DNA from 3 places in the Blautia sp. LMAG:89 genome. Region 3 is predicted to be linked to each of the others. Evidence: a T-box and tRNA genes for the amino acid it is inferred to sense, from the RefSeq annotation. Region 3 holds a T-box; the other regions hold tRNA genes.
What was found. A T-box is a leader RNA that pairs with one kind of tRNA and senses whether it is charged. The one in region 3 lies ahead of proS (proline--tRNA ligase), so its partner is inferred to be a tRNA-Pro.
Positions count from the first base shown of each region.

Region 1 (10,712 bases), on a different contig from region 3:
CGGTGGTGTTTGCGCACTTATGCAGGCTGGTTTCGAGACACTTGTTGAAGCTGGTTATGACCCAAGAAACGCATACTTCGAGTGTATCCATGAGATGAAACTGATCGTTGACCTGATCTATCAGTCAGGATTCGCCGGAATGAGATATTCTATCTCCAATACAGCTGAGTATGGTGATTACATCACAGGACCGAAGATCATCACAGAGGATACAAAGAAAGCAATGAAGAAAGTTCTTTCCGATATCCAGGATGGTACATTCGCAAAAGAGTTCTTACTCGACATGTCCGATGCAGGTGCACAGGTACACTTCAAGGCTATGAGAAAATTAGCTTCTGAGCATCAGTCTGAGAAAGTTGGCGAGGAGATCCGTAAACTCTACAGCTGGAACGGCGAGGACAAGCTTATTAATAACTAAGCAAAATTTATTGCAGGTGCAATAAATTTTGCGCTACTCGAACGAAGCGCAGCGAAGTTTGAGTCAAAAAAGTCACACACGTAATACAGTGGCAGGAAACTTTTTTGAAATTTAAAATTCCCATCTGGTCGCAATGATCAGATGGGAATTTTTTTACATTCCTTTATTTATCCGGATGCTCTGTTTCATCATCAAAAAATGGCGCGATCAAAGCCGAATCAGCATCTTTCTGTCTGCATACAAACCCGATCTCACGCAGCGGAAAAGAAAATCCTACCGGTACTTCCACCAGAGTTCCTTCTTCGAGCTCTTTTTTTACAAAATCACGGATCACACATGCAATCCCAAGACCAATTTCCGCAAACTGGATCAGAAGATCCATAGTTGTTACTTCCAGAATATGACTTAATTCCACATGATGTTCTTTCAGCTGAGTGTTCACGGTCTGACGTGTAATATTGTCCTCATCCAGCATCATGAAAGTTGCTGCCTGAATCAGAGGTTCATCCGGATAGAGCTGTTTCTGGTTTTCCAGATACTGTTGTGTACAGACAAAGGTATCCTGGATTTTCAAAAGAGGTTGAAAATAATATCCCCGAAGCTTCTGCGGCCGTCCGATGAGTCCCAGATCGATTTTTTCCTCATCCAGAAGCTGCAGAGTCTGATAAGTAGACTGGCAGGAAATTGTGATACGTACATGAGGAAAACGAGCGATATAGTTTTTCAGGTGGGAGAGCAGTACATATCTGGTAAGAGTAGAACTGGCACCCAGACGCAGCTTTGGAATGTCCCGGGAACGGTTATGGCGAATGGAATTTTCTCCTTCATCCAGAAGTGAAAGAGCTTCTTTTACTTTTTCAAAAAGAAGCTCACCGTCCGGAGTCAGAGTGACACCCCGGGAACTTCGTTTAAAAAGAACGGTATCCAGATTCTGCTCCAGCTTCTGAATCGCCTTGCTGATAGCGGGCTGACTGATATAAAGATCCCGGGAACTGTGGGAGATACTGCCGGTACGTGCTACCGTATAAAAAATATGATAAAGAGACAGATTATCCTGCATGTAAAACCTTCCTTTCGAAAAATAGTAAGGTAATAAAGGTAATAAAAAAATCCGAAGTCATCAGACCTCGGAAACCTTAGCTGTTATAATATCTATAATTTTCAATCGGGGCAACAGGATTTGAACCTGCGACCTCACGGCCCCCAGCCGTGCGCGCTACCAAGCTACGCCATACCCCGCAACGCATACAACTATAACATAAATGAATTGAAAATGCAACCATTTTTTGAGGAGAAAGAGTGTGGTCCCTTGATACTTTCATAGGCTTCACACTCTTCACATGATATGCTCAGACTGTCTGTATTGTGTTACCCGGGTCAGGTAAAATACCTCTTCCCTGAAGTACAACAACAAGAGTTTCTGTTGTGTCCTGTAAATTCTTGATATCTTTTCGGATATCCCGTTCTGCAAGCTTAACATCCAGTGAAAGGTCGTCCAGGCGTTTTCTGTTGGTATCACATTTCAGATCGATCATTTCAAGTCTGTTTTCTACCCGGTTGAAGCGGGCATCTATTTCATCGAAGCGAACATCCATAGCATCGAGACGAGCGTCGATACCGTCGAAGCGAACATCCATAGCATCGAGACGAGCGTCGATACCGTCGAGACGAGCATCCACAGCATCCAGTCTGGCGTCGATACCATCTAATCGATTATTTATATTGCCCAGCTGGACATTGATCGGGTTTATCATACCGGCTAATAATTCCAAATCTTTCTGATCTAACATATGCGCATCCTCCCATAAAAACTGTACCGCATATTTCTCTGTGCGGATATTGTATCATGTTTCGAGTGTGAAGTCTATGAAATTATCAAAGAACAAACTGGACAGGAACAATGAGTTCTTAGTTAGTATAATATATGAAAGAGGAAAAAACAAGAGATATTTTTATATCTTTAATAATAGAAAATGCAGGCGAACTGCCTGAAGAACAAAAAAAGGAGGCCGGGAGTTGTGCAGACTCCCGGCAAAAAAGTATGAAAAAGAAAAAGATTATTTAGCATTTGCATTTGCTATCTACGGTTAATAATATAGTAAAAAAATGTGTGCATTGTGTGAAAGGAAAATGAAGAGAATGTGAAAACTGCCGCTTAATGTTAGATTAAGCGACAGGACCTGAAAAAACCTGTATATAAGGGAATTCGCCATTTTTCTGACCACAAAAGCTGACCACTTATGACCATGAATCTTATACCAAGAATCCTGATATTTCCCGCAAAATACAGGTCCCTGGGACTATACATCTGACCACTTATCATGACCACTTATCATGACCACTTTTATATATTGATATGTATTTTTCTTTCTCTGATATATAAAAAGTTGCGTAAAACGGCACAAAAAACGACATAATTGGACAGCTATGGCAGTTTCAGATCGCTTGACAAGCATTAAAGCGGATGTTATCATTACATATGGTTCAAAATCTTGGATCAAACAACAGAATAATCCAAAAAAATTACTGTCGCTTAATCTAACATTAAGCGACAAGATAATAATATTGGATAAGTTATATAAATAAATGGAAGGAAGAGAACATGCCGTCCAATACAGGCTACAGCATAACAACCAGAAGACTCCGACTTTGCTGCGGACATCCGGAATGGCTCAGGAAAACCCAGGATTTCTATAATGAAATTGAAAGCTTTTATTATGATCTTCTGCTGGCTCATGAGGAACTGGGAGAACTGGGGAGCCAGAAAATTCTTCGGGCCCTGGAAGTTCTGACTATTATGGGAAGAGACAAGCAGGTTCCCCAGAATCCCCTTCCCTGGGAAAAAGTCCCATTGTATTTCAGGCGGGCTGCGATAAACAGTGCTATAGCCGCAGCAAAGAGTCACATATCCAGGCAAAAGTCCATTCCGGGGAGGAAAGCAGAAAAGCTTCATTCAGCAGTTACCTATTATAAAGGAATGTACAGAGATTTTTCTTATAAGGAAATCACACTGAAGGTATGGACAGGAGAACAGTGGAAATGGATGAGATGCAGACTGTATGGCAGAGAATTTCCCACAGAAGCAGAGCTGATGTCACCCTCAGTAACCTTTGAGAAGAAATATTTCATGCTGCATGTTCCCGTGAAGGAATTTACAGCAGACACTGCAACAGTAAAGCAGCGTATCCAGGAAGGGCGGAAGATCTGTGCCATCCAGTTTACAAACGGAGATGTTTTTGCTGTGGGGACAGTATGTGACGGCACAGGGAAGGAAACAGATGTGAAATTCTGGGGCGGCGGAAAAGAATATACGCATCGCTGCGATCAGATCAGGAAGAAAATCGAGAAAGCCCGGAAATCTCTCGGCGGGGAAAAACAGCCCGGAGAAAACAGGAAATACTGGATGCATCTGAAGCATCTGTCGGAGCATTATGCCCATGAGATTAGTTCACAGATCATAGGCTTCTGCCTGGAAAAGCAGGTTTCGCTGATCGTCCTTCCAAAATACAAAAAAGAATACACAGACTATGTGATGATCGGATCAGGAAACTGGAGCACTATGCATCTAAGCTCCGGGATTAGGAGCAATCTGCCCTATAAAGCATGGAAAAACGGCATTCTGGTCATTGAAACCTATGCAAAAGGGATATCCGAAACCTGTTCTGTCTGCGGTGCGCCAGTTAAGACCGCAAACCGCAAAACAGATGAATATATCTGTGAGAACGGGCACAGAGGAAGCCGAAGCCTGAACAGTGCCAGAAACCTGAGCCATAAATGTATTCTTCAGTTTGGAAAACAAGTGGTATGACCACTGTTTTATAGAGCGAGAGCACAACTCAGCTTCTGCTACAGGCAGATGCTGACAGGTTGAATACCGCCTGTCGTGTCTCCCTTATCATAAGGAAGAGTCGGCCAAGAATTTCCGCCAGAAGCTCCGGCACAGCCGAGACAGCGGATAAGAGTATTCGAAGTTATGTAAAAAAAAGAAAGTATGAAAAAGCAAAGGATAAGGATAGCAATGAACACAGAATACAGGAAACTGAAAAATCTTTTTCTGCGGCAAAGCTGCCAGGATGCATGGGAAGACTATGCACGAAGCATCCGCAAAGTAAATTTTCCCAGATGGGACTATGTGATCCTGACCTCATCAAACGAAGAACAGGCCAGATCCTTCCGCAGCCAGATCGCAGACAGATTGGAACAGGGCGTACTGCCGGGATGGACAAAATATTTCGTGCTCCCGGATCCGGAAGGCAAGAGAGTAGGCTCCGGCGGAGCAACTCTGAATGTACTCCGATTTCTTTCAGAGGAAGAAGGACTCCGGGGAGATTTCCATAACAAAAGAATCCTTGTGATCCATTCCGGCGGAGACAGCAAAAGAGTCCCACAGTATTCTGTGTGCGGAAAGCTTTTTTCACCTGTACCAAGAGAACTTCCGGATGGAAGAGGTTCTACACTGTTTGATGAATTTCTCATCAGTATGGCAGGCGTTCCGGCCAGGTTCAAAGAAGGAATGCTGGTACTTTCCGGAGATGTGCTCCTCCTTTTTAATCCTTTACAGATAGATGCCCAGTTCCGCGGAGCTGCGGCAATCTCCATGAAATCTCCGATAGAAGTGGGAGTCGATCATGGAGTGTTTTTGAATGATGGAAGCGACCATGTAAAAATGTTCCTTCACAAACAGCCGGCAGAAACACTTCGCAGGCTGGGAGCCGTGAATGGACAGGACTGCGTGGATCTTGACACAGGCGCCGTACTTTTGGACGCCGAAATACTGGAAATACTGTTCAGTCTGATCGCAGATGCATCAGGAAAAAAAGCAGATCCGGATAAATACGAAAGCTTTGTAAATGAAAAAGCAAGAGTTAGCTTTTACGGAGATTTTCTGTATCCGCTGGCGGCAGATTCCACCTTTGAACAATATCAGAAAGAAAAACCGGAAGGCGAATTCTGCACAGAGCTTTTTACCTGCAGAGAAAAAATATGGAAGGCATTAAGTCCTTTTCAGATGAAGCTGATCTGTCTTTCTCCTGCAGAATTTATCCACTTTGGGACAACGAGAGAGCTGCGTGCTCTGATGACAGAAGAAGTAACCGATTATGAGTTCCTTGACTGGAAAAAACACGTATTCACCAATGATTTAAATTGCCAGGGAGCTTTGCACACAGCACTGATCGGACCGGAAGCTGACATCGAGGAAGGAACCTATATTGAAGACACCTGCCTTGAGGGAAGAACCCACGTCGGAAAGGGCGCTGTAGTATCCGGACTTTCCCTGAAGGATGTACATATACCGGCGAATACAGTATTTCACGGTGTGAAGCTGAAGGACGAGATCACAGAGCTTTACGGCGGTCAGACAGGACGATGCGTGATCCGTACATATGGAGTCATGGATAATCCGAAGAAAACGCTGGAAGAACGAGGAAGCTTTCTGCGGGGAAACCTGGCAGATTTTCTTTCAGCCAATGGACTGGCGCCGGAAGATATCTGGACCGGCGAACCCCACGCACTCTGGAATGCAAAACTGTATCCGGTCTGCAAAACATTCCAGGAAGCAGCACAGGCAGGAAACCTTCTTGTAAAAATGAGCGAAGGACTTGCTGAACCCCTGCAGATCGAGAGCTGGAAAAAACAGCCGAGACTGAGTCTGGAAGAATCCTTCCGGTATGGAAATACAGAAAATATCCTTTCCTGGAAAAAAGATCTGGAAGCAAGGATCCTGGTGGCAGTATTTCTGGGAGAGCTGAAAAAAGGCGGACATTATATTCCTGCACTTAAGATCTTTGGTGAAAAAGAAATCCAGGAACGACATTACCATCTGCTGATGAAAGAAGCTGAAAAAGCAGATTTTTCACAGAAAATACGGATCCTGTATGCAGTATCACGCTCCATGAAATTCACTAAAAAATGCTTTGACGGAAAAACATACGATGTGCTGGAGCAGGAGTGCTTTTCCCAGATCCAGAAAGAGATTGCATCTCAGACACAGCTGACAGGAAACAGCGGCTATACGATCGCAAAAGAACAGGTAAAGGTAAATCTGCCGGTACGTGTGAACTGGGGCGGCGGCTGGTCAGACACACCGCCATACTGCAACGAACACGGAGGAACTGTTCTTAACGCAGCAATCCTGCTGAGAGACTGTGAACCCATCGAGGTAGAGATCCGGAAGATACCGGAATTACATATTGAGCTGGCAAGTACAGACACAGGTGCTTACGGAACAGCAGAAAGTGCAGAAGAGATCCAGGACTGCCATAATCCATACGATCCTTTTGCCTTGCACAAGGCAGCCATTATCGCCTGCGGGATCCTTCCGCTGGAGGAAAAGGCCGACCTGAAAAAGGTCCTGGAAAAAATGGGCGGCGGATTCTACCTTTCCACCTGTGTCAAAGGCGTTCCCAAAGGCTCCGGCCTTGGAACAAGCAGTATCCTTGCAGGAGCCTGCGTCAAAGCTTTTGCAGAGTTTCTTGGAGAGAGCTGGGATGACAGCCAGATCTATGATACAGTCCTCAACCTGGAGCAGATCATGAGCACAGGCGGCGGCTGGCAGGATCAGGTTGGCGGACTGACACCCGGAATCAAATTTATCACATCAAGACCCGGAATCCGGCAGCAGTTGAAGGTAGAAAAGGTAGAGATCTCGGAAAAAACGAAACAGGAGCTTCAGGAACGATTCGCTCTGATCTATACAGGCCAGCGGCGCCTTGCCCGAAACCTTCTCAGAGAAGTCGTAGGAAATTACATCGGCGGCCGAAAAGAATCTCTGGAGGCACTGGATGAGATGCAGAAAGTAGCAGCACTCATGAAATTTGCCCTGGAAAAAGAAGACATCGACGAATTCGCGAGCCTTCTCAACCAGCACTGGGAAATCTCCAAAAAGCTGGATGCCGGCTCAACCAACACCTGCATAGACCAGATCTTCAGTGTATGTGAAGACATGATCGACGGAAAATTCATCTCCGGAGCCGGAGGCGGCGGCTTCCTGCAGGTAATACTGAAGAAAGGCGTCACACAGGAGATGCTGCATCAGAGGCTGAGAGAGGTGTTCCAGGATTCCGGGGTGGATGTCTGGAGCGTGGAGTTTGTGTGAAGATAAGTTTTGAAAAACCTCATTTCTTAATAAGGAATGAAGTAAATTTGGAGGAATATAGCAGATGAAGAAAGAGAGAGCAGGTAAGAAAAATCTTCTGATTTATGCTCATTACTATATTCCAGATACTGCGTCAACGGGGCAGATCCTCCGTGAACTGGCGGAGGGTATGCTGGATAAATTTAACATCACAGTCATTTGTGTAGTGCCGAGTTACTTAGGAACTATCGAAGGAAAATACAAGACGCAGAAGTATTACGAAGAAGAAATCAATGGCGTGAAGGTGTTGAGAATCCGCGTGCCGGAGTTCAGCAAGACCAATAAGAAGAGCCGTGTGAAGAACATCGTTTCTTATTTCTTTGGAGCAATGGGTGCGACATTCAAGATTGGCAAGATGGACTATGTATTCTCCATCTCTCAGCCTCCAATCCTCGGCGGCCTGCTGGGCGTCTGGGGCAAGTGGGTAAAACATGCCAAGTACATCTACAATATTCAGGACTTTAACCCGGAGCAGGTGCTAGCCGTTGGCTATACCAAGAGCAAGTTCGTCACGGACGTTATGATGTGGTTTGACAAGTTCAGCTGCAAGCGGAGCGACCTTGTGATCACAGTCGGCCGTGATCTGGTGGAAACTGTGGAGAAACGTTTCAAAGGGAAGAAAGTTCCCAAAACCGTCATGATCAACAACTGGATCGATGAGAACGAGATTTATCCGCTGGATGAAAATAATGAGAAGGTTCTGGCGTTCAGGAAGAAGTATGGTCTGGATGGCAAGTTCGTCATTATGTATTCCGGAAATATTGGATTGTACTATGATCTGGAGAAATTGATTGAGGTCGTGGAGCGATTCAAACCAGGCACGAAAACCGCAGATGGCAGAGAAGTTGTGTTTGCATTCGTTGGTGCCGGATCTGTGCTGGAGAAGCTGAAGAACTATGTGAAAGATCATTACATGGACAATGTGGTTTTCATTCCTTATCAGGATAAGTCAGACCTGATCTATAGCTTGAATGCCGGTGATGTTCATTGGTGTGTGAATGCAAAAGGCATTAAGGGCGTGAGTTGTCCATCAAAGGCATACGGAATAATGGCGGCGGCTAAGCCGATATTAGGAGTTCTGGAATCAGGCTCTGAGGTTCGCTGCCTGATCGAAGATACACAAGGTGGTCTTTGTTGTGAGCCAGGTGAGTATGACAAGGTTGAGGAAAACATCTGCTGGTTCATTGAGAATGCCGGAAATAGTGAGCTGAAGGCAATGGGAGCCAGAAGCCGTGAGAATCTGGAGAAGAATCTGACCAGAAATGTATCTGTGAGAAAGTATGCTGAAGAGATTCTGAAGATGTAAAATAGGGAGAAAATAAGAATGGCTGCAGATATTACAGCGATAATACTTACAAAAAACGAAGAAGTTAATATAGAAGAATGTATTAAATCTATTATTACGACAGTTAAAAGAATTGTAGTAATAGATAGCTTCAGTACTGATAAAACAGTAGAAATAGCAAAAAGGATGGGAGCAGAAGTTTATCAGCATCCATTTGAAAACTACGCCAAGCAGTATATGTATGGTGTGGAAGTTGCCAAGGCTGAAACTGTGTGGACATTAAGAATTGACGCAGACGAGCGGTTAACTCCGGATTCGGCAAATGAATTGACACAGCTTTGTGATAGCAATATGAAGACCGATGTTACTGGAATTGTTTTAAGGTTTAAAAAGAATTTTTTGGGAAAAGATTTGTATCACGGTGGAGTTTATCCTTGGAAGAAAATGAACTGTTATAAAACAAAATTCGGTGAAATAGAAGATCGTAATATGGATGAGCACATCATATTAAGTTCTGGAAAAGTAATCGAAATGAAAAATGATTGTTTGCATTTTGATTTTAAAAACCTTGAGTACTTTGTTAATAAACATAATTGGTATTCATCTCGTGAAACAGTGGATTATTTTGAAAATCTAGAAAATGCAAAAGCCAAAAGTGAAGTGGATGCAAAGTCTTGGTTTAAAATGAATGTGTATTATAAATTGCCGATAGGTTTTAGATCGCATTTATATTATCTATATCGATATTATATAAAATTGGGCTTTTTGGATGGCAAGGAAGGAAAAATATATGCGTTCCTTCAGGCATACTGGTACCGGTATTTAGTAGATGCAAAAATATATGAGTGTAAAAAAATGAATATTAGCTATAATGCTAAGGGGAGTTTAAAGAGTTAAAATATGTGAGAGATATGCCAGGAGTAAGTTATGAACCTCAAAAAGAAAATGAAAAAAATATTATATTTATTTCCAGTCAAATGGATAAATAAGTTTTATTTGTTTTATAATCGAATCTTTTATCCAGAATTAGTAGAAAGAAAAATGAGTTTTGGAGAAAAAAATGAAGATAAGATATTTTATGTAATTAGACCACGTAAAAATTCAGTAGAAGGTTTAATGGCATTGCTATTTTATGTAATACAGCAAATTGGATATGCAGAGAAAAATAATTATATTCCTGTTGTGGATTTTAAAAACTATAAAACACAATATAATATTGCAGATGAAAATGCATGGGAATGTTTCTTTGAGCAGATAAGTAATTATTCATTAGAGGAAGTGTATCAAAGTAAGAACGTGGTTTTGTCTGGGATTAATGCTATATACGATACATATTCATATCTTTATAATAAATCTTTTAATGAAGATGATTTGCAGAAGACACATCTTTTGGCGAAAAAATATATTAAGTTTTCTAAAAAGGCATATGAACTTTATAATAAAGAATTAAAACATATCAGTCCACAAAAAAATATAGGATTATATTTAAGAGGAACAGATTATATAAATTTAAAACCAATAGGAGAACCTATTCAGCCTACAGTAGCACAAGCGATAGAACATGTGAATACATACATAGAAAATGAAAAAAATGCTAATGTTTTTCTTGTTACAGAAGATGAACGTATTTATAAAGAAGTTAAATCGAACTTAGGAGAAAGAATAGTAATAGTAAGTTTTGATAATTACATAAAAAACTATTCAGAGAGAGATTTTTTAGCTAATGGACATAGCCTCACGCAATTAGGAGAAAATGCACATATACGAGGGCTGAACTATTTGGTCAAGATAATGCTGCTTTCCAATTGCAAGTACATTGTAGGCGGAAAAACATGTGGATCTTGGGCTGCTTGTATGTTGGCAGATGTAAATAC
Region 1 covers NZ_NANC01000007.1:18,384-29,095, reverse strand. Annotated here, with positions in the region: gene ilvC (ketol-acid reductoisomerase) at 1-418, shown strand, start outside; gene CCC70_RS09900 (LysR family transcriptional regulator) at 582-1,478, opposite strand; tRNA gene CCC70_RS09895 (tRNA-Pro) at 1,584-1,657, opposite strand; gene CCC70_RS09890 (hypothetical protein) at 1,768-2,208, opposite strand; gene CCC70_RS09885 (zinc ribbon domain-containing protein) at 3,021-4,226, shown strand; gene CCC70_RS09880 (fucose pyrophosphorylase domain-containing protein) at 4,437-7,514, shown strand; gene CCC70_RS09875 (glycosyltransferase family 4 protein) at 7,579-8,859, shown strand; gene CCC70_RS09870 (glycosyltransferase family 2 protein) at 8,878-9,735, shown strand; gene CCC70_RS09865 (hypothetical protein) at 9,766-10,712, shown strand, end outside.
Region 1: it encodes a tRNA-Pro, which carries the amino acid that the T-box ahead of proS (proline--tRNA ligase) is inferred to sense. The anticodon was not compared.

Region 2 (10,712 bases), on a different contig from region 3:
TGTACCGGTCACTGCCGCCCCCGGTTCCCCGGTTCCACCGGCCTCGCTCTCCCGAACGATCACCTGCTGCACAGGCCGTTCCTCCATCTGCTTTTCCAGGACACGAAGCCTGTCAAGAACAGAGTCCAGATTTGTCTCCATGGCCGGTCTGCACAGCTTGATCAGTGCGATTTCCACCAATACACGCTTCTGGCTTGCAAAACGGATCTGATTGGACAGATCAGAAAAAATACGAATGTAACGCATCAGCGTCTCCACATCTGTCATCCCGCTCTCTTCCTTCAGAAGCTTCAGATTCTCAGAAGAAACATCAATGGCTTCCTCCGGATTTTCGGAAGTCTTCACAAGCAGAAGATTTCGCATATACCAGGTAAAATCTGATACAAACTGGCCCAGCTCCCGGCCGCCTGTGATCAGGTCCTCCAGCACATGGATGGAACCTGTCACATCGCCGGAAAGAACCTTTCGGAGAAGCCTGCTGAATACCTCTGTATCCACAGCTCCCAGAACATCCAGGACTTTATCATAAGTAAGCACCTGTCCCAGATAAAAGGAAATACACTGATCCAGAAGACTCAGGGCATCTCGCATGGACCCGTCGCCTTTTTTTGCCACATAGCGTACAGCCTTCTCCTCTGCTTCCACCCCTTCTGCTGTCAGAAGCTCGGAAAGTCTGGCAGCAATGGTATCAATGGATATCCGGTGAAAGTCATAGCGCTGACATCTGGACAGTATTGTGATCGGTATCTTGTGGGCCTCTGTAGTCGCCAGGATAAAAATAACATAAGAAGGCGGCTCCTCCAATGTTTTCAGAAGAGCATTAAATGCACCTGTTGAGAGCATATGCACCTCATCGATGATATAAACCTTGTATTTGCCCTCTGTTGGACGATAAGCCACTTCCTCACGGATCTCACGGATGTTATCAACACCGTTGTTAGAGGCTGCATCGATTTCGATCACATTCATGGCAGTTCCCGCCTGAATGGCCTTGCACATGGCACATTCATTGCAGGGGCTGCCATTTACAGGATGTTCACAGTTTACTGCCTTCGCCAGGATCTTTGCAACCGTAGTTTTTCCGGTACCACGCGTTCCGCAGAACAGGTATGCGTGTCCGATACGGTTCGCCTTGATCTGGTTGGTCAGTGTTGTCACAATATGATCCTGTCCTTTTACATCGTCAAAATTGTCGGGACGAAATTTACGGTAAAGAGCAGTATAACTCATAAAACTCTCCTTCTCTTCGCCACAGTCGCCGCGGAAAGACTCCCGCGGCGGCCAGATGACTCATAATTCATTAATCGCCAAAACTGATTCCGATCTGTTTGGCTGCTTTTACAAGCTGATCCTTTGGAGATACCATCTTCAGCTTGCCTGCGCATTCAGCAAGAGGAACCCTCTTGATCTTGCCGTTGATGACACCGATCATAACACCGTATTCCTCATCCATGATCGCCTGCGCTGCACCGGCACCGATCCTTGTGGAAAGAACGCGGTCATATGCACATGGCTCTCCGCCTCGCTGCATATGTCCCGGAACTGTGATACGTACCTCACTTCCGGTCACCTGCTGGATCTGGTCTGCGATCTCATAGGATACAGACGGATATTTCTTCGCTCTTTCCGCAAGCTTTTCTTTGTATTTTTTCTTCGGAAGCTCTGCATCTTCTTTTGAGATAGCTCCCTCAGCTACTGCAAGAATGGTAAAACGCTTGCCTGCCTTGTTACGCTTCTGGATGGCTTCTACAACCTTATTGATATCGTATGGGATCTCCGGGATCAGGATCACATCTGCTCCGCCTGCAACACCAGCATTCAGTGTAAGGCTTCCGACCTTATGTCCCATGATCTCAACAATAAATACACGTCCATGAGATGCAGCTGTTGTATGGATGCAGTCAATGGCATTTGTTGCGATCTCCAGAGCGCTCTGGAAGCCAAAGGTCATATCTGTACCCCAGATATCATTATCAATGGTCTTCGGAAGATGGATGATATTCAGGCCTTCCTCGCGGAGAAGATTGGCGGTTTTCTGCGTTCCGTTTCCGCCGAGGATCACAAGACAGTCAAGACAGAGCTTATAGTAAGTCTGTTTCATGGCCTCAACCTTATCCAGTCCCTTCTCATCCGGAACCCGCATCAGTTTGAATGGCTGTCTGGATGTTCCAAGAATAGTTCCGCCCTGAGTCAGGATTCCGGAAAAGTCCTTGGCTGTAAGCATACGGTATTTCCCGTAGATCAGTCCCTTATATCCGTCATCAAATCCATAAACCTCAAGGTTCTCAACGCTGTTGCTCAGACCCTTTACAACGCCTCTCATGGTTGCGTTCAGTGCCTGACAGTCACCACCGCTTGTCAGCAGACCGATTCTTTTAATCATAGCGTCCTCCATTCTGCGCCCTCTTATGTGCACATTTTATTTGTTGCTGTCTGCATATAAGACAGATATTCCACCTGACGTATTTCTGCAGAACAACTACTGTATCCTCTCTTTTCACAGAGTTTTACACAATATAATATTATAAAGCATTTTCAGGCAGTGTACAATAGCCAAAAAAGCACGAAAACAGCGAGTGTATTGATTGACTTTACCTGTATCTCATCGTAAAATAAAATTATCAGTAACTTTCGTATGTTTACAGAAAATTTTTACCAGGAAAGGAGCGTCCTATGAAAAAAATCCTCAAAAAACTATCCTGCGCTTTATTAGCCGCAGCCATGGTATGCGCCATGACTCCTCTCGCCGCCAGTGCAGCGATCAATTATTCCAAAACCCGGATCGTTTATATGCCCACATCCGGAAAGGACCTGGGATACGATGAGATCTCAATCAGCAATATTCCTGCTAAACAGAACATTCTCAAATCCAATGTTAAAGTGGTCAGCGGCGGTTCTGTGATCGCACTGGACTCCTTCGGTTCCAGCAGCTTCAAAAGTACCACGGAGGCTTTCCGCAAGGGTGCAAAACCGTACACTCACTCCGATCATTTCTACAATATCGGTTTTGCCGTTAAAAAGCCCGGAACCGGAAAGATTTCCTTCAAGGTCGGAAACAAAACCTATACTTCCACCATCAAGGTGCTTCGTTATGTCAACCCGTTGAAATCCGTCTCCATCACAGGTGTAAAAGGCAATCTTGCCGGAAAATTCAAAAGATCCGGCCATAACGCCTTTCGTTACGCCAACAAGGCACAGAAGAATGCTGTCATGAAATGCACCGCTGCAAATGGCTGGAAGATCACAGGCGTTTCTTTCAACAACAACCGGACCCATACACAGTATAGTACCAATTACAACGCTCCTAACAGCGGGGCTTCTTCTTCCACGCTCCGTATCGGAAACCTTTCCGCGAAGCAGTCCGCCTATATCAGCTTCACCCTTCGCAACACCAAAAACGGGGCGGTACAGTACTGTACACTTAATATGAACTGATTTATTTCGGTCTGTACCTTGACAAATCTGGTTTCAGAGTCTATAATTAAATTCCGCGCAGCCGGGGAGATAGCGGTGCCCTGTACCTGCAATCCGCTACAGCAGGGGTGATGCCAATCTGAGGCTTGTATCTTGCAGAGCAGCCCTTTATAAGTGGCGTTGACGTCTGGGTCTTACGCAACAGGAATCTGTGAACCGTGTCAGGGCAGGAATGCAGCAGCACTAAGCAGAAGCTCTTGTGTGCCGTGAGGGTGCCTGGGCTGAGTTAACTGTAAAGGTAACGTCTGTGAGACCATTCCGAGGTGCGGCGCGCGTAAAAAAGGTTATAATATATGATCTCTATATAAACAGCATTCCCGCCGGGTCTGTCATTTATGACTGATCCGGCGGGATTTTTTGTACTATTATTTTATTTACAATATCCGGCAACTACCTGATTGATCAGCTTGCCGTCTGCCTTTCCCTTCAGATCTCCCATAACTGCCTTCATGATCTGGCCTTTATTTCCTGTTGCCAGAACATCTGCAAATTTCTCCTCGATATAAGCCTTGATCTCTGCTTCATCCATCTGCTTCGGAGCATATTTCGCAATGATATCATATCTTGCCTGATACTCCTCTTTCAGATCTGTACGTTCTGCAGGGCAGGTGTCGATCTGCTCTTTTGCTGTTTTCAGCTCTTTCAGGATAACTTTGTCTACAAGCTCTCCTTTGATGTCATCACGGCATCCCTCATCAATGGCAGCTTTTTTTACTGCTGCGATCAGTGCGGAAACTGCTTCCTTTGTTACCTTATCTTTGGCCTTCATTGCTGCTACCATGTCTTTTCTTAAAGCTTCAAGTTCCATTTTTTGTTCCTCCATTTTCTGTCGTTCCTATATCAATGACTTTCGTTTGACCTGAATGGATTTTCTGTCTGTAATAGTGAAATCCATTTATGATTTTATTTTGATATTTTCACAGGATTCTGTCAAGAGTAAATCTCCCGGGATTTTTCGTTCTGTTCCGCTCTCTCTGACTGTGTCTGCCCGGCAAGGCGCTCTGCTTCCTGCTTCTTCAGGATTTTTGCCTGCTTCTTTTTCTCCCGCAGTTCCCTGAAAAATGTGGAAAGCATTTCGGAGCATTCCTCTTCCAATACCCCTTCTGTGATCTTTACCTGATGATTAAAGCCTTCGATCTGAAGAAGATTCATCACAGATCCGGCACAGCCTGCTTTCGGGTTCATACAGCCGATCACCACCTCATCGATCCTGGACTGTACCAGTGCACCGGAACACATCTGACAAGGCTCCAGCGTTACATACATGGTGCATCCCTCCAGACGCCAGTCTCCCAGCTTTTTACTTGCCTTTCGGATAGCATTAAGCTCTGCATGAGATAAGGTATTTTTATCTGTATTGCGGCGATTGTAGCCTCTGGCTATGATCTTTCCCTCATGCACGATCACGCAGCCGATCGGCACTTCCTCCAATGCACGGGCCTTTTTTGCCTGGCGGATCGCCTCTTTCATAAAACGTTCCTGATCTGTCACGTTTTTACTCCTCCTGTAACTTCACATTCCGGAAAAAGCTCCGGGATTCTATCTGTTCATACTAAGACTGCTCTCAGCCTTCTGTCCGTTCGATTATAGCTTTTCCGGTATTTCATGTCAATCTGCTGCAAAACAGATATTCGCACACAGCCAAAAACGCCACAGAAATTTCCACACTAATTTCTGCAGCGTTTTCTTATTGTATAACAGAAAAACGCAGACAACGGAAGCTCTCGCGAACTCCATTGTCTGCGTCAATGAATGCATTATATCTGCTTTTTTCCGGAAAGTCAAGCAACCAGATTGGTTCAGTGTACCTGTTCCATCGTCGTTGCGGTCCACGTAAATGTAGCCGTAGCGTTTTTTCAGCTCTGCTGTAGATGCACTGACAAGGTCAATGCAGCCCCAGGAGGTGTAGCCCATAAATTATATGTTTTTTTTCTTCCATGAGCAAGTCCCCATCTCTGCTTACTGCTTTTCGCAGCTCCGCAGGAAACTTACTTGATTCGGTTAAAAAGGCTTGCAGCTTTTTTCGGGGGAGAGTATGCTTGTAGTATCATAAATAAGAGAAACAAGGGGATTTTCCTATGAAAATATGTGGATTTAACAAAACAACCCTGCTGGATTATCCGGGAAGGGTAGCCTGTACCATATTCTTAGGCGGTTGCAACTTCCGCTGCCCATTCTGCCAGAATGGAGCTCTTGTCGTGGAGCCTGACACCCAGCCTGAATATTCCCAGGAGGAAATCCTGGCTTTTCTAAAAAAAAGAAAGGGGATTCTCGATGGCGTCTGTATTTCCGGCGGTGAACCCACACTTGCACCGGAGCTGCCGGAATTTCTCGGCAGAATCAAAACGCTTGGCTATGATGTGAAGCTTGATACCAACGGTTCCCGCCCCTCCGTAGTAAAAAATCTCGCAGCAGATGGACTGATCGACAAGGTTGCCATGGATATCAAAGCCTGTCCTTCCAACTATCATGTGCTTACCGGTGTACATGCTGATCTGGATGGGATCCGGGAAACTGCCGGATGGCTGCTGGACGGACACCTTGATTATGAATTTCGTACAACAGTTGTGAGGGAACTTCATTCCGAAAAAGATTTTCAGGAGATCAGCCGGTGGTTAAGTGGTGCAAAAGCTTATTATCTCCAGGCTTACCGGGATTCCGACGGAGTTCTGATACCGGGATTCTCTGCCTGCTCCGAGGAAGAAATGAAAAACTACCGGGATATCCTGTCTCAGACGATCCCGGTAGTAGAAATTCGTGGTATGGAGCTGTGATCTGCGGATTTGCAAAACTGTTTGCTTATCTGCATGGATGCCGAAATTTTTCTGATCAGATGTTAATAAAACAGTACCAGTATCCTCCCTTTCCGCCTGGGATATGAATATCCGGACATTCCTTAAAGTAGGGAAAGCCAAACATATTGGCCATAAACCGTTCCTGCTGGCTGTATCCACCGGGTACTCCCAGTATGTACTGTCCCCGGGGATTTCTGCACAGCAGAAGATGGCCGAAATTCTGATATCCGTACATGACAAAACGGTTGCTGCAGAAGCAGCCGTTTTTTCTGCATAAGGCACTGCAGTCCGATGGTCTGATCTTGCGGCAGTCTGTGAAATAGCCGTCGTTAAAGGGATCATCACAGGGTATTCCCGGAAGTGGACGAGATGGCTCCGGTCGCGATGGTTTCGGCGGATGCGGTGACGGCTGGCCTGGCCGTGGTAGTTCCGGCGGATGCGGTGACGGCTGGCCTGGTCGTGGTGGCTCCGGCGGATGCGGTGATGGCTGGCCTGGTCGCGGTGGCTCCGGCGGATGCGGACCGGGAGCCTGATATGAATTTCCGGTTTCCGATGTCTTTAATACATCCTCCTGAATCTCCTCCACCGTCATGATCCTGTCTGACTCCTTCTGATTTTCCTGCACTTCTGGCAAGGTTCCATCTTTTTGATTTTCTTCTTCCTTTTCTTCCCGCTCTCTGCCTTTTTTCTCCGCCGTCTTCTGATATTCCGTTCCTGTTTTCTCCGTTTCCTTCCGAGGTTCCGTTTCTTTTTTCTTCCACTCGCGGAAATTCTCCGGCCGGATCGGCTGATCATCCCATTCCGTTCCCCAGAATCCGCCGGCATCGGAGATCAGAAGCAGTCCTCCAAGCTCCTGAAGACTTTTTCCCATGCCTCCAATATCCCCTGTATCCGTCTCCAGTGCGCACTCGATCCGTTCCCGCCCTGTAACACAGTTTCCGATCAAAATACCATCCATCAGCCCTTCCTGCCGCACAAACCCATACACTCTGCACCGACTTCCAGGCTCCAGTCCAACGCAGCGCAGATGAACCTCCACACGGCATTTCCTATCTCTGGCCTCCACCCTCACATAACCGCTGCTGCTATCTTTTTTTCCTTTCCGATACTCGTACACATACGCAACAAAACGCTGATATCCAGCCAACGCACGTCCCTCCGGTATTTCGGTTTCGTTAATATATATGAAGATCGAGAGAAATCATTCCATCAACTGAAAAAAGCTCCAGGATGTACAAACATAAAAAAGAACCCCTCAACCAAGGGATTCTCAAGCTGTTAGTCGAAAGAATACGGCTATACCCGAATCAGTACACCGAAACAGAATATTAACAGACAGGTGAAGAATTAAGACGTACAGAAAATTTGCGCATTTTTCAAAAAAGCATTACTATCTTAGAACATTCTGCGCTTGTCAGGATTTTCCGTATATGCTACACTGTACGGGAACAATCGTGTTACAGGGTGGCTGACCTCTAGTCCCAAAAGGATGGAGGTGGTGCTGATGAACAACAATTATTTTGACTTCAAAGATCTTATGGCTTTTGGCATGTTCATTCTAGCATTGCTTACGTTCGTATTAACGTTTTGTAAGTAATTCTTTACATAGAAAAACCACCCCAAAACTTTGGCCGAGTACAGGGTGGGATTTTCTAATCTTCTCTTATAAGGTCAACCCCTTGTGGACGGTTGTTCTTTATATCTGTATTATAGCACTGCTATTTAAAGCATTCAAGAATATTTTCATCTGTAAATATAAAAAAGCCCCTGGTGGTCCATGCTCGGGACATTCACCAAAGGCTTTCTCCTTTCTTTTCTCATTGAGGTAACACAAGGTAACACAAACTTACGTTCTCTTATTTTTCACAAGCAAAAAAAGAACCCCTCAACCAAGGGATTCTCAAGCTGTTAGTCGAAGCGACAGGATTTGAACCTGCGACCTCTGCGTCCCGAACGCAGCGCTCTACCAAACTGAGCCACGCTTCGTTATTCTGTTTCAGTTGTTTGTGTGTTGCTCAACTGCAAGAGCTATTATATTAGAGTTTCTGTACTTTGTCAATAGAAAAAATTAAAATTTTTCAAAAAAATCGAATTTTTTCTTTTTTCCTGCTTCGGGCATGCATTTTTGCAGACCCGAAGCAGTTTTGAGAAAGGTTCTTTATAACATATCAAGTATATTCAAGTGAAATATATGCTTATTTCACTGTAACTGTTACCTTTTTTGTGATTCCGTTACTGCTTACATAGATAACAGCTTTTCCTTTTTTCACACCTTTAACAACACCTTTGCTGCTTACAGTAGCAACTTTTGTATTGCTGCTTCTGTAGGTGATCTTTGCCTTTGAAGTAGCAACTGCCTTGATGGCTGTTGTTTTCTTTGCTTTTACACTTACAGCTGTTTTGGATGTGATCTTCAGGCTGCCTTTTTTTACTGTGATCCTGCAGGTTGCTTTGTAGCTTCCGCATTTTACTGTAATTGTAGCTGTTCCTGCTTTTTTTGCTGTTACTTTTCCGCCTGCGCTTACCACTGCAACGGATTTATTACTGCTTGTATAAGTAACTTTTCCGCTAACGCCTGTTTTTTTCACTTTGATCTGGCTTGTTCCACCCACAAATACAGTCTTCGCTGAAGCCGAAGCTTTTACAGACGACTTCTTAACTGTGATCTTGCAGGTTGCTTTATAATTTCCGCATTTCGCTGTGATCACAGCTGTACCTGCCGCCTTTGCAGTTACCTTTCCATTTGCGGCTACAGCTACAACAGATGGTTTACTGCTTGTATAGGTTACTTTTCCGGTAACACCTGCGGTCGTTGCTTTCAGCGTCACTGTAGCTGGAGATCCTTTTACATAAAGCGTCTTCGCTGATGCATTCAGTTTTACAGATGGCGTTTTTACAGTAAGCTTGTACTGTGCAGTTTTTCCTGCTGCAGATGTTGCTGTGATCACGGCTGTTCCTGCTGCTTTCGCAGTTACTTTTCCGTTCTCGTCCACAGATGCAACCGTTTCATTATCGGAAGCGTATGTTACATCCTTGCAATTCTCGCCTGTTGCTTCAAGCTGTCTGGAGCTTCCGATATAAAGAACTCCTGAATTTTCTTTAAAAGCAATTGTTCCATACACCAGCTGAACAGAAACATCCGCGTGATCATCACTGGAGACTCTTACTGTATAGGTTTCATTTTCCGGTCTCGCTACAGTAGAATCCAAAGCAACCACTCCATCTGCGGCTACACCATCCTGTACAAGATATGTTGTCTGTGAATCATGTCCGACACCTGTTGTATAGAAAACAGATACCTTCGGATTTTTGTATTTATCAAGATTTGCAAGCTTTACATGGGTGCTGTCCGTAAATTCCGGAGAAACATCCATCTCTTCTGTTGCCTGCGGTTTGATATAAATACCATCTGCAAATTCATATACATACGCACCGTCTGCCATAATATACGTGATCCTGTTTACGGTTTTTCCTTCAAGACCTGCATCTTTTGCAAAGGCAGCCTTATATACCTTCACCCACATCTCGTTCATATGACGCATACCATATTTTCCGCCATCTGTTGTTTCCAGGATCATTCCCTGGATCCCGGAGTTAACTGCAAAACCAGCATCACTCTTTGTGTCGCGGAGATATTTTGTGCTGGTTTCTTTTACTTTGATCTCATAATCTCCCCAACGAGAAGATGTATTGAGTGTTGCCTCCGCATCTGTCACAGTTGCCTTTACATTAAATTTTGTAGCACTGTATGTTCCATCTGCATTCAATGTTTTATACTGCCCAGGCTCTACCGTCGGAGTACGTCCAAGGGTGATCCCTGCTGCTTCTGTATATGCTCCGCTTTCCGGAAGTTCTCCCGCTTCTGAAAGGATCCGCGCCTCTACATACGTTTTTGCATCTGTAGCTACACTAACCTTTTTTACTCCTGCGATCTCATATCCATTTTCTGTCAGATTCTGAACATCTGCATTTCCGAAAGCAGTGCTTTTTCTGGTTGTGGCAGATGTAACGGAATCATATTTGCGGCTCGTTGCATCTCCTGCATAAAATTCCTCGTATGACAGAGATGCCGTACCGTAAAGTGTTCCTGTCAGTGCCTGATGTCCATTTGCCGCCTTATAATAAATATCCGTTCCCGGAATCTGTGTATATCCATCCACTGCTCCCTTTACCCAGTAATAGGAGACATTGGAAACCGTGATCGGCTGGCCTGTCAGTGTGATATTTTTTGTCATATCCACATAATTGTCGCTTGAGATCATAACCGTGTAAATCTCATCCCCGGCCCTGGCTACACTGCTGTCAAAGGTTACCACCCCGTTCTCTGCCACTGCATGATCTACAACATATGTTGTTTTTTTACCATGACCGCTTCCTGTTGTGTAGTATACGGAAACCTTAGGGTTTTCATATTTGTCAAGGTCATCAACTTTAACCTGGGTT
Region 2 covers NZ_NANC01000003.1:364,810-375,521, reverse strand. Annotated here, with positions in the region: gene dnaX (DNA polymerase III subunit gamma/tau) at 1-1,230, opposite strand, end outside; gene CCC70_RS01985 (6-phosphofructokinase) at 1,301-2,383, opposite strand; gene CCC70_RS01980 (hypothetical protein) at 2,674-3,435, shown strand; RNA gene ffs (signal recognition particle sRNA large type) at 3,489-3,750, shown strand; gene CCC70_RS01970 (GatB/YqeY domain-containing protein) at 3,845-4,282, opposite strand; gene tadA (tRNA adenosine(34) deaminase TadA) at 4,405-4,965, opposite strand; partial or broken gene CCC70_RS01960 (family 1 glycosylhydrolase) at 5,269-5,388, opposite strand; gene CCC70_RS01955 (anaerobic ribonucleoside-triphosphate reductase activating protein) at 5,553-6,248, shown strand; gene CCC70_RS01950 (DUF6128 domain-containing protein) at 6,304-7,416, opposite strand; tRNA gene CCC70_RS01945 (tRNA-Pro) at 8,182-8,255, opposite strand; gene CCC70_RS01940 (Ig-like domain-containing protein) at 8,465-10,712, opposite strand, start outside.
Region 2: it encodes a tRNA-Pro, which carries the amino acid that the T-box ahead of proS (proline--tRNA ligase) is inferred to sense. The anticodon was not compared.

Region 3 (10,712 bases):
CGCACTGGTGTCCGATATGATACGGTTCAGCTGTCCTCCGCTCAAAAATTCCTTACGGTAAGGCATTCCGTAGAATGTATCCGCAAGCTTCCGGAAGGATGCTGCATACCGTTCCACTTTTTCCTTCTGGGGATGGCTTTCACAAAGCGGCAGCATTTCTTCTTTTTCCTTCGTTTTTCCCGAAAAGACAGTTTTTGCCATGTCCCGGAGTATCAGCAGTATGCTGACTACGAGCATGGCAATGATCCATTCCTGCATATTTTCCCCTCCCCTTATAACCTTCACTGACTGAACATTATAAAGGAAGATCCCTGAAATATCTGTCAAAGCCGCACGAAAATGTCAAAAAAAATTTCGTCGAAACCTTTGATTTTCAGCTATTTTTCTTCCTGAAACACGATCTCGTTGTCTTTCACAAGTCCCAGCTTCTCACGAGCCGCCTCTTCCACATATTCGTCGGTCTTCATATGTTCTTTCTCTGCTTCGATCTCCTTGGTACGTTCCTTCTCACTTTCAATGGACTTCTCCAGTGCTGTAGCTTTGGAATCATAATAATCCCTGCGCCGTTCCAGAGTCTTACTCTGCAGCATAAGGCTTCCCAGCAACACCAGTGCGATCACCATGATCCCCGCCATGCCAAGATAATTATATCCGATCCGTTTTTTTTCTTTTCCCTTTTTTGGATTTTTCAATCTGCTGCTCCTTTTTTACACAATCTGATCTCTTTACCTTTTACGAGCTTATACATCCAAATTTTACAACTTCTTCAAAAAAATATCAACCGGTTTGCTGTCATTTTAGCTTTAATGGAACAGTCTTTTTAAAAGGGATCCTTCTTTTTTGTCCTTTTTCCTGCCAAGATAGGTAAGACTGTCGATTTTTCCCTCCAAGCTAAGCTGCCCACTTTTCAGATCAAGATGTTTTACATGAAGTCCTTCGCCTTTTATGGATAACTTTCCTTCCTCTGTATGCAGCAGTATTTCTTTTTCATCGAAAGAGATCACCTCCCGGATTCCCGTTATGGTGCCGCCTTTCTGCCGCTCCAGCATCAGACTGTGAAATGCTGCCGGTTTCTTCTCGTCCAATCCATACCTCCCTGGGGATGATTTCTCTTTTATTTTATGAAAAATCCATCCGGAATAGACCATCACGCCCAAACGGCAGCTGTCCCTGCATCAGATATAGCGGAACATGCTTTCCACCTCATCCTTTTTTACCGTTTCCTTAACTTCCAGGACTTCAACCTTTACATTACGGCTTCCAAACTGGATCTCCACAGTGTCACCGGTCTTTACCTGTACAGAAGCCTTGGCCGGCTTGTCATTGACCAGAACTCTTCCTGCATCGCAGGCTTCATTTGCCACCGTACGGCGTTTGATCAGTCTGGAGACTTTCAGATATTTATCAAGACGCATAATTTTTCCTCCTAAAAAAGCAGGGGAAACCAAAAACCGGTTTCCCCTGCCGTTATCACTCTGAACCAACAGATTATTTACCGTTGACAACGTCCTTTAAAGCTTTTCCTGCTTTGAACTTCGGAGACTTGGAAGCCTCGATCGTCATGGTCTCACCAGTCTGAGGATTTCTTCCCTCTCTTGCAGCTCTTGTGCTTACTTCGAAAGTTCCAAATCCAACCAGCTGAATCTTCTCGCCTTTTTTCAGTTCATCTGTTACAACATCGATAAAAGATTTCAGAACAGCTTCTACATCTTTCTTGGAAAGATTGGTGTCTTTCGCCATTGCTGCCACTAACTCTGTTTTATTCATGGTGTTTCCTCCTATAATTGATGTTCTCTTATTTTTGACTTTGCTTTATATATATACCGCTTTTGGCTTATAATGTCAAGGTTTTTCGCATATTACAGGCGGAATGTGACCATTTTATCATTTCATGGAATCAACCATTTCAAGAACAGCCTTGCCCATTGCATCGGATTTCTCGTCTGCATCTGCAAGAGATGTTCCCTTAACGCCATAATAGAATTTAACCTTAGGCTCTGTTCCGGACGGTCTTACGCAAACCCATGCATCATCGGTAAGCTCATAGTAGAGAACATTGGAATTCGGAAGTCCTGTCGGCTTCTTCTCACCTGTTGCAAGATCTGTGATCTCATCCAGCTTGTAGTCACGTACAGCAGTCACCTTATGTCCGGCAAACTCAGCAGGCGGATTCTGACGAAGTGTTGTCATGATCTCCTGGATCTTCTGAAGTCCCTCGATACCCTTCATGGTAACTGCCTGAATGGCATCCTTATAGTAACCGAACTCCTCATACATATCGATCATTGCATCCCAGAGAGTCTTGCCCTGTGTCTTATAGTAAGCAGCAGCTTCGCAAAGTGCCATGGTAGCAACAATAGCATCCTTGTCTCTTGCATAAGTTCCGATCAGGCAGCCGTAGCTCTCCTCAAATCCGAAAAGATATGTACCCTTGCCACTGTTCTCAAATCCGAGGATCTGCTGTCCGATGTATTTGAATCCGGTAAGTACTTCGATAAGATTCACGTTGTATCCCTTGGCAATGGCATCTGCCAGGTTTGTTGTAACGATAGTCTTTACAAGAGCTCCGTCCTCCGGAAGGCTTCCGTTTACAGCCTTTCTCTGGCTCAGCTCATAGTTTGCAAGAAGGCATCCGGACATGTTACCGGTAAGATCATGATACTCTCCGTTTTTATCCTTTACGCGGACGCCAAGACGGTCTGCATCCGGGTCTGTAGCAAGTACGATGTCTGCATCCACTTCCTTCGCAAGCTTCAGGCCAAGCTCAAATGCCTCTGCTGCCTCCGGGTTCGGATAGCTGACTGTCGGGAAATCCCCGTTCGGAAGCTCCTGCTCCGGTACTACATATACATTCTCAAATCCAAGCTCTTTAAGGATCCTTCTGGCCGGGATATTGCCGGTTCCGTGAAGAGGTGTGTAAACGATCTTCAGGTTCCTGCCCTCTGCCTGGATCGCATCCATATGGATGATCTGTTTCTTAAGCTCTGCCATGTAAGCATCATCGACAGCCTGTCCGATCACTTCGAAAAGTCCTGCCTTTACTGCGTCTTCCTTGTCCATGGTCTTTACGGTATTCCAGTCGGAGATTGCCTTTACCTCGCCCATGATACCGGAATCATGAGGTGGTGTGATCTGCGCGCCGTCCTCCCAGTAAACCTTGTATCCGTTGTATTCCGGAGGATTGTGGCTGGCTGTTACGTTGATACCTGCCACACAGCCCAGATGACGTACTGCAAAGGAAAGCTCCGGTGTCGGACGAAGTGTCTCAAAGATATAAGCCTTGATCCCGTTTGCTGCCAGGCAAAGTGCTGCTTCCTGGGCAAACTCCGGTGACATATGACGGGAATCATATGCGATAGCAACTCCCTGGGATTTCTTGTCAACCTTGGCAATATAATTGGCAAGCCCCTGGGTTGCTCTTCTTACCACATAAATATTCATACGGTTGGTACCTGCGCCGATGATACCACGCAGGCCTGCCGTACCAAACTCAAGATCCATATAAAAACGCTCTTTGATCTCATTTTCGTCGTCTTTGATCGCTTTCAGTTCTTCTTTTGTCGCCTCATCGAAGTATGGGTTTTCAAGCCACTGATTATAGATTTCTTTATAATCCATGTTCCAAAATACCTCCCTGTTTCTTTATATAAGATACTTAATATTATATAACAATTTTCAGAAAAAGGGAAGTTTTGTTTTTTTCACATTCAGAATCATTACTGCCTGAAGCACTGTTTTGAAAATTCCTCCCACTGTTTTTTCTGATGGATCAGGGTTCTCAGCTTTTCCACATTTTTTCCAGAGATCACAGCCTTGTTATGTGTATAATAATGATTTGCCAATTTCCAGTATTTTTCCGGATAACAGAACCGGACTCTCAGGTTCTGCCACTCAGACTCCGAAAGCGGCCGTACGGAATCATATGCAGAAAGCATCTTCTGCGCGAGGTGCAGATCCCAACTGTATTTCTCCAGAATTTTCCGCATAAAGCGGTACAGATCTGCCATCTGCACATCAAAGCTCCAGTGACTGAAATTCGTCACCGCTGTGTTTTTCCCAAGTATCAGCACATTATGCTGATTATATTCGCCATGACAGATACTGCCGCTTTGAAGAGACTGCTGCCGCAGATTTTTATAATCCGTGGTTTCCAGCATAGCTGCCGCTTCTTCTCCTTTTTGCAGAAACCATTCCACGCTTTTCAGATAATCCTTCTCAAAAGAATTGACCGCTCCTTTTTTTCGGATAAAACGGCGTATTTTTTTCATTTCCTGATTATGCCGGATATATTCTTCCTGCAGATTTCTTCCCGCATAATCCATTTCCACAGGAAGCTGCATGATCTTGTGGATCTGTGCCAGAGTCCGGATGCTTTTTAAAATATCGTTTTCGGATCTCGTGTCACATTCCCGTCCCTCAAACCAGATCTGTGCAGTATATGGAACAGAATCTTTGTCCCTGCTTACCAGTACGCCTTCCCTGTTTCTGAGATAGGCGTCCACAAGACAGTTCTGTTCTTTCATTTTTTCAAGAAGCTGCTGCTGCATGGAAAGCTTTTTTTCCGAGCCATGAAATTCCCGGAGTATCACCGGACCTTTTTCTGTCCGGCACAGAAGTGCCCCCCGCACCCTGCCGGAGAATGAAGCCGTAAGCCCATACTGCTCCAGCACGCTCAACCCATAATCATACAAAAAAGTTCCCCCCTGCCTTATTTTACGTTCTATTTTATGCAGGGGGGATTTTTGTTATTCTATTCGGTTTTTATGCTGTCTTTTTCTGCTGTTTCAAGAAGTTTTTCTTTTGTATTAAGGGTTGGATCTTTCAGCACACAGTCAAGAAGTCTTTCGAGCAGTGCTCCCAGTGCCGGTCCGGCCGGATGTCCTGCCTTTATAAGATCCTTTCCGGAAACTGCCAGGGTTTTCAGAGATGTACATTCACCTCTTTCAAGGATCCCCTGATAAGCTTCCGTCACACCGCTTAACCGTGCCAGCTTCTCCTCCCTCCTGTAAGTACTCTGGGATAAAAGATCTGCCTTCTGCACTTTCAGATACAGCGGAAAAAGCTCTTCTCCGATAAGATTCACAGCTCTCCGCACATCCTCGGCGTCCGGAGTGGGACGAAGATCATGATACCGGATCAGACGACAGGTATTTCGGATCGTTACATTATCAAATTTCAGACGACGCAGGATCTTTCCTGCCAGCTTTTCGCCTGCCGGTCCGTGAGTCTTAAAGTGGTCTCTTCCATTCTCATCTGTCTTTTTTACAACCGGCTTGGCAATGTCATGAAGAAGCATGGTGATACGAAGAAGCCTGTCATTCTCGATCTCCGTAAGGCTTTTCAGGATGTGCTCGCCTACGCTGCAGCAGTGATGGGGGGTATTCTGCGCTGTTTCCATACAGGCATCAAATTCCGGAAGAAATTCCCGGGTAAGGCCTGTCTCCCAGGCTGTCCGGAGGTAATCCGGATGATCGGATACCAGAAGCTTTACAAGCTCTGTCTGGATACGCTCTGCACTGACATGCTCCAGGTTCCCCGACATCCGCGCCAGTGCCGCTTTCGTATTCTCCTCCACAGTAAAACCAAGCTGTGCGGAAAAACGCACTGCACGGAGCATCCGAAGAGCATCCTCTGTAAAACGTTCCACCGGATCCCCGACACAACGGATGATCTTCCTATTGATATCCTCCATTCCGCCAAACAGATCCACCAGTCCATGCCCCGGATGATAAGCCATGGCGTTAATGGTAAAATCTCTTCGTTTCAGATCTTCCTCAAGACTCCTGGTAAAGGTCACGGCATCCGGGTGACGGCCATCATGATATTCTCCGTCCACACGGTAGGTTGTCACCTCAAAGCCCTCTTTGCCCATCATTACAGTTACTGTTCCATGCTGGATCCCCGTATCTACAGTTCTGTGAAAAAGCTCCTTCACCTGCTCTGGAAGTGCGGAGGTAGTGATATCCCAGTCCCCAGGCACCCGGTCCAGGATGGAATCCCGGACACAGCCGCCAACAACATATGCCTCATAGCCGGCTTCATTGAGAATATGCAGGATCTGTTCTGCTTTTTGTGGTATGTTAATCGTCATAATAACTCCTCTTGATGATCGCTGCCGTCCGGTAAAGCGGACATTCGCAATCCGCTTCGCTACTTGCTCATGAACGCAGTCGCTTCGCGATCTGCGTTCAAAACACGTTTACATTTCGCTGTATTATCTCCATGTCAGCAGCCGAATAATATTCTGATATGTTTTCCTTAACGCTATTATAACATAGATTCATAAAAACAGCGGAGCATATTTTGCCCCGCCGTTGTTTCTGCAATATGGTTCCTGTTCACTCCGTTCTCAGTAACACGCTTCGCGATGCACAGAATTTATGCTGATCGCATAAATTCGCGTGGTATGTCTCGGGTTTTCTGTGACCTTCGCTCACACAAAACACCTCGCGGGACATTACCAGTGAACAGTAACGCAATATGATCATCCCACTTTTTTGAAGTGGCCTGCTGTATTTTTTTAGTATGCACGTCCCCAGTAAACCATTTTCTTAGCCGGTTTTCCGCAGCATACGCAAACGTCGCTTAACTGCTCCTGCTCAAACGGCATACATCTGGATGTTGCCTGGAAATCTTCCTTGATCTTGTCTTCACATGCACGATCACCGCACCACATAGCTTTGATGAATCCCGGTTTGCTGTTGATGATCTCACCGAACTCCTCATAATTCTTTGCTACGTAAGTATGTGCCTCTCTGTGTGCACGTGCGCGCTCCAGCATATCATGCTGAATGGTATCCAGAAGCTCTTTTACCTTATCTGCAAGTTCCTCGAAGGATACTGTGTATTTCTCACGGGTATCTCTTCTGCAGAGAACTGCCTGACCGTTCTCGATATCCTTCGGTCCACATTCCACACGAAGCGGGATACCACGCATCTCCTGCTCAGCAAACTTGAATCCCGGGCTCTTGTCTGTCGCGTCAACCTTTGCACGGATACCTGCTGCCTTCAGTGCTGCAAGAAGCTCGTCAGCCTTCTCCATAACCCCTTCTTTACGCTGCTGGATCGGGATGATCACAGTCTGTACCGGAGCGATCCTCGGAGGAAGAACAAGTCCGCTGTTATCACCGTGAACCATGATGATCGCACCGATCATACGGGTTGTCATTCCCCAGGATGTCTGGTGAACATATTTCAGTGTGTTATCTTTATCTGTGTACTGGATTCCGAATGCTTTGGCAAAGCCATCTCCAAAGTTATGGCTTGTACCGGACTGGAGAGCCTTGCCGTCGTGCATCAGAGATTCGATGGTATAAGTAGCCTCAGCACCTGCAAATTTCTCCTTGTCTGTCTTCTGGCCTTTGATGACTGGAATCGCAAGAACTTCCTCGCAGAAGTCTGCATAGATGTTCAGCATCTGGATGGTACGCTGCTCCGCTTCCTCAGCTGTTGCATGAGCAGTATGTCCCTCCTGCCACAGGAACTCTCTGGAACGAAGGAAGGGACGGGTTGTCTTCTCCCAACGGACAACGGAACACCACTGATTATATACCTTTGGAAGATCTCTGTGGGACTGGATCTCTTTCTGGTAGAAATCGCAGAACAGAGTCTCAGAAGTCGGACGCACGCAAAGTCTCTCCTGCAGCGGATCAAGGCCGCCATGAGTCACCCATGCAACCTCCGGAGCAAAACCTTCTACATGATCTTTCTCTTTATCAAGAAGAGACTCCGGGATAAAGATCGGCATGTAAACGTTCTCTACACCGGTTTCTTTAAATCTGCGGTCAAGCTCATGCTGGATATTCTCCCAGATCGCATAACCTGCAGGTTTGATCGCCATACAGCCCTTAACACTTGTATAGCCACAGAGCTCAGCCTTCTTAACAACGTCTGTATACCACTGAGCAAAATCCTCATCCATAGATGTGATGGCCTGTACTAATTTCTTTTCTTTTGCCATGATAAATCTCCTTTTTCTTGTGATCTGTTACATATTGCCGGCTGTCAGGCAGCCACAGCAATCCGGAATCCTTCCAGCTCACTCTTCTGTCCCATAAACCGTACACTGTATTTACAATCCCGTTTTACGGACAAAAAAATAAGCCATCCAAATCCCTCACAAGGGACCGAATGACTTCGGCGGTACCACCCCAGTTAACAGCCTGAAAAGCTGTTCTCTCAACACCCGTTAACGCCGGAAACACACGCCACGCTTCAATCACGCAGAGCTCCGAGGCCGGTTCCACAGTTCACGCACAGGATCCTTCCACCAAAGCAGATCCCTCTCTGAGATAATTCCCTGTGTACTATTCTCATCATCGCCGTATCTTTGATATATTTTAGGCGAAAACCGCCTCAAAGTCAACCCCAAACAAAAAAATATAACAAGTCTCTCTGCTATGAGTTACTGCTCACTCCGTTCTCAGTAACACGCTTCGCGATGCACAGAATTTATGCTAATCGCATAAATTCGCGCGGTATGTCTCGGGTTTTCTGTGACCTTCGCTCACAAAAAACACCTCGCGGGACATTGACCAGTGAACAGTAACTGCTATGCTCCTATTCCTTCACAGACACAGCCGGCATCTCCAGATACCTGTTCAGATCTTCTGTGAGAATATGGAGCTTAGTTCTGGTATCCTGTTCCTGGTACGTCAGCCGCCCTGCGATCCTGGTGATATAATCCTCTTCTTCGATGATCTCACAGGTCTCAGGAAAATTGATATCATAATACTGTGCAAGATAAGATACCCAGTAATCCACCGGCACATGTCTGTCTGCGGATAACACGGATTCTCTTCTGAGACAGGACTCCCACACTGCCGGTGAGATCAGCCCTTCTCCTGCAACCTCTTCTGATACACCAAGCATGGCCTCTATTGACGCCTCCAGCTTTACTCTGCAGTTATCCAGCTTATCGGCATCTCGGATCAGTTTTGCATGGAAAAGTGTTCTTGCATCGTGGATTCCTTCCAGTTTGAAATCACTGTGCTTCCGAATTGCTGCATCGATCAGCTCATCAAATTTATCATCCTCCACGAAACGTCGGATCAGCTTCTCCTCCCCGAAGAGAAGTTCTGCACCGAACACGGCATGATCCATGGTTCCCGGCTCAAAGCTGTGAAATCTACGGATCTGCTCAAAACGTCCAATATCATGAAGCAGACCGATCAGCTCCGCAAGTTCCACATCTTCACCGGAACATTCCATTTTTCTGGCGATCTCTCCTGCGTATTTCACCACTCCATAGGTATGTACGATCTTCAGACAGATCTGTTCATCCTCCCGGTCGTATTCATCCAGATATTTTTCGAATTCCTGTTTTGCATGTGCAATGTCGATCATTCTGCCACACCCCTTCTTCTTTTGTTCATTCTGTAGCTCTGTAAACACTCTGTATTTATTATATCGAAGGTCTCTGACAAATTCTACTGTATTTCCCGGAATTTTAAATCTTCTCGCTGCTGCCGAATGACTTCCCTGCTCAAGGAGCCAATTATCCCCTTCGTTTCCGGAAATGATATCCGGAACAACATGGGCAACACCGCCCTCCTCTGTCTGGTCTGCCTCCACATCACGGAGCCATTTTCGGTAGAAGGAATAGGTATTTTCAAGGAAGCATGCCGTACGGCAGAAGATTTCTGCATCACCGGTCCATCCAAGACGCTCATCTCCCTGTGGTGTCTCAAAAATATTTTTTGGTTTTACTTCCTCCATAAGGGAAACCTGTCCGGTAAACCGTTTTTTTCGGTTTCATCTATTCATACTTTACGATTTCTTTCCGCAGCCGCTTCATGATCCGCTTTTCCAGGCGAGAAATGTAGGATTGCGAAATTCCTAAAAGATCCGCTACCTCCTTCTGTGTTTTCTCGCTTCCTTCCCGGTTTCCGATACCGAATCGCAGACGGATGATCATCTGTTCCCGCTTTGTCAGTTTGCTGATGGCTTTTCCAAGAAGTGCGATCTCCACCTCATCTTCCAGACGTCTGGAGATCACATCGTCATCCGTTCCCAGGATATCCGAAAGCAGCAGCTCATTTCCATCCCAGTCCACATTCAGCGGCTCATCAATGGAAACCTCCATCTTTGTTTTGCTGTTTCTCCTCAGATACATCAGGATCTCATTTTCGATACATCGTGATGCATAGGTAGCAAGCTTGATATTTTTTACCGGATCAAAGGTATTGATAGCCTTTATGAGCCCTATGGTTCCGATGGAGATCAGATCCTCCACACCTACCCCTGTATTATCAAATTTCTTTGCAATATAAACCACCAGCCGTAGATTATGCTCGATCAGAACCGACTTTCCCTCTTTTTCCTTTTCTGTTCCCAGCATTTCGATCACTTCAGCCTCCCGTTCCGCTGACAACGGCGCCGGAAGGATATCATTTCCACCAATATAAAAAACCTCTCCCGGACGATTGAACATAAATTTCCGAATCACCTGAAACGGATAGGATCTTGCAGCTGCTCTGTTCATAACATAAGCCCCCTTCTCAATTTAATAGTCTGGAATTCAAAAGTATCTCGTACTCTTCTCCCAAAGCTGAGGGCTCGGATGTTATGGCAAGCACCGGTTTTCCTACATGTACCACCCTTTCGGGAGTCTGGATCAGAAGTTCATCAAGGATCACTGCCAGCAGCAGTCCTTTTTTTCCATCTGCGGTATGACAGCTCAGAAAATGCGGCTGCAGGCTGACAGATTCTGT
Region 3 covers NZ_NANC01000004.1:8,063-18,774, forward strand. Annotated here, with positions in the region: gene CCC70_RS04050 (SpoIIE family protein phosphatase) at 1-258, opposite strand, end outside; gene CCC70_RS04055 (FtsB family cell division protein) at 378-692, opposite strand; gene yabP (sporulation protein YabP) at 804-1,085, opposite strand; gene CCC70_RS04065 (RNA-binding S4 domain-containing protein) at 1,176-1,415, opposite strand; gene CCC70_RS04070 (HU family DNA-binding protein) at 1,489-1,782, opposite strand; gene CCC70_RS04075 (phospho-sugar mutase) at 1,885-3,618, opposite strand; gene CCC70_RS04080 (hypothetical protein) at 3,717-4,691, opposite strand; gene CCC70_RS04085 (CCA tRNA nucleotidyltransferase) at 4,751-6,091, opposite strand; gene proS (proline--tRNA ligase) at 6,521-7,960, opposite strand; T-box leader at 8,119-8,328, opposite strand; gene CCC70_RS04095 (alpha-L-rhamnosidase-related protein) at 8,560-9,717, opposite strand; gene sigE (RNA polymerase sporulation sigma factor SigE) at 9,758-10,483, opposite strand; gene CCC70_RS04110 (sigma-E processing peptidase SpoIIGA) at 10,500-10,712, opposite strand, start outside.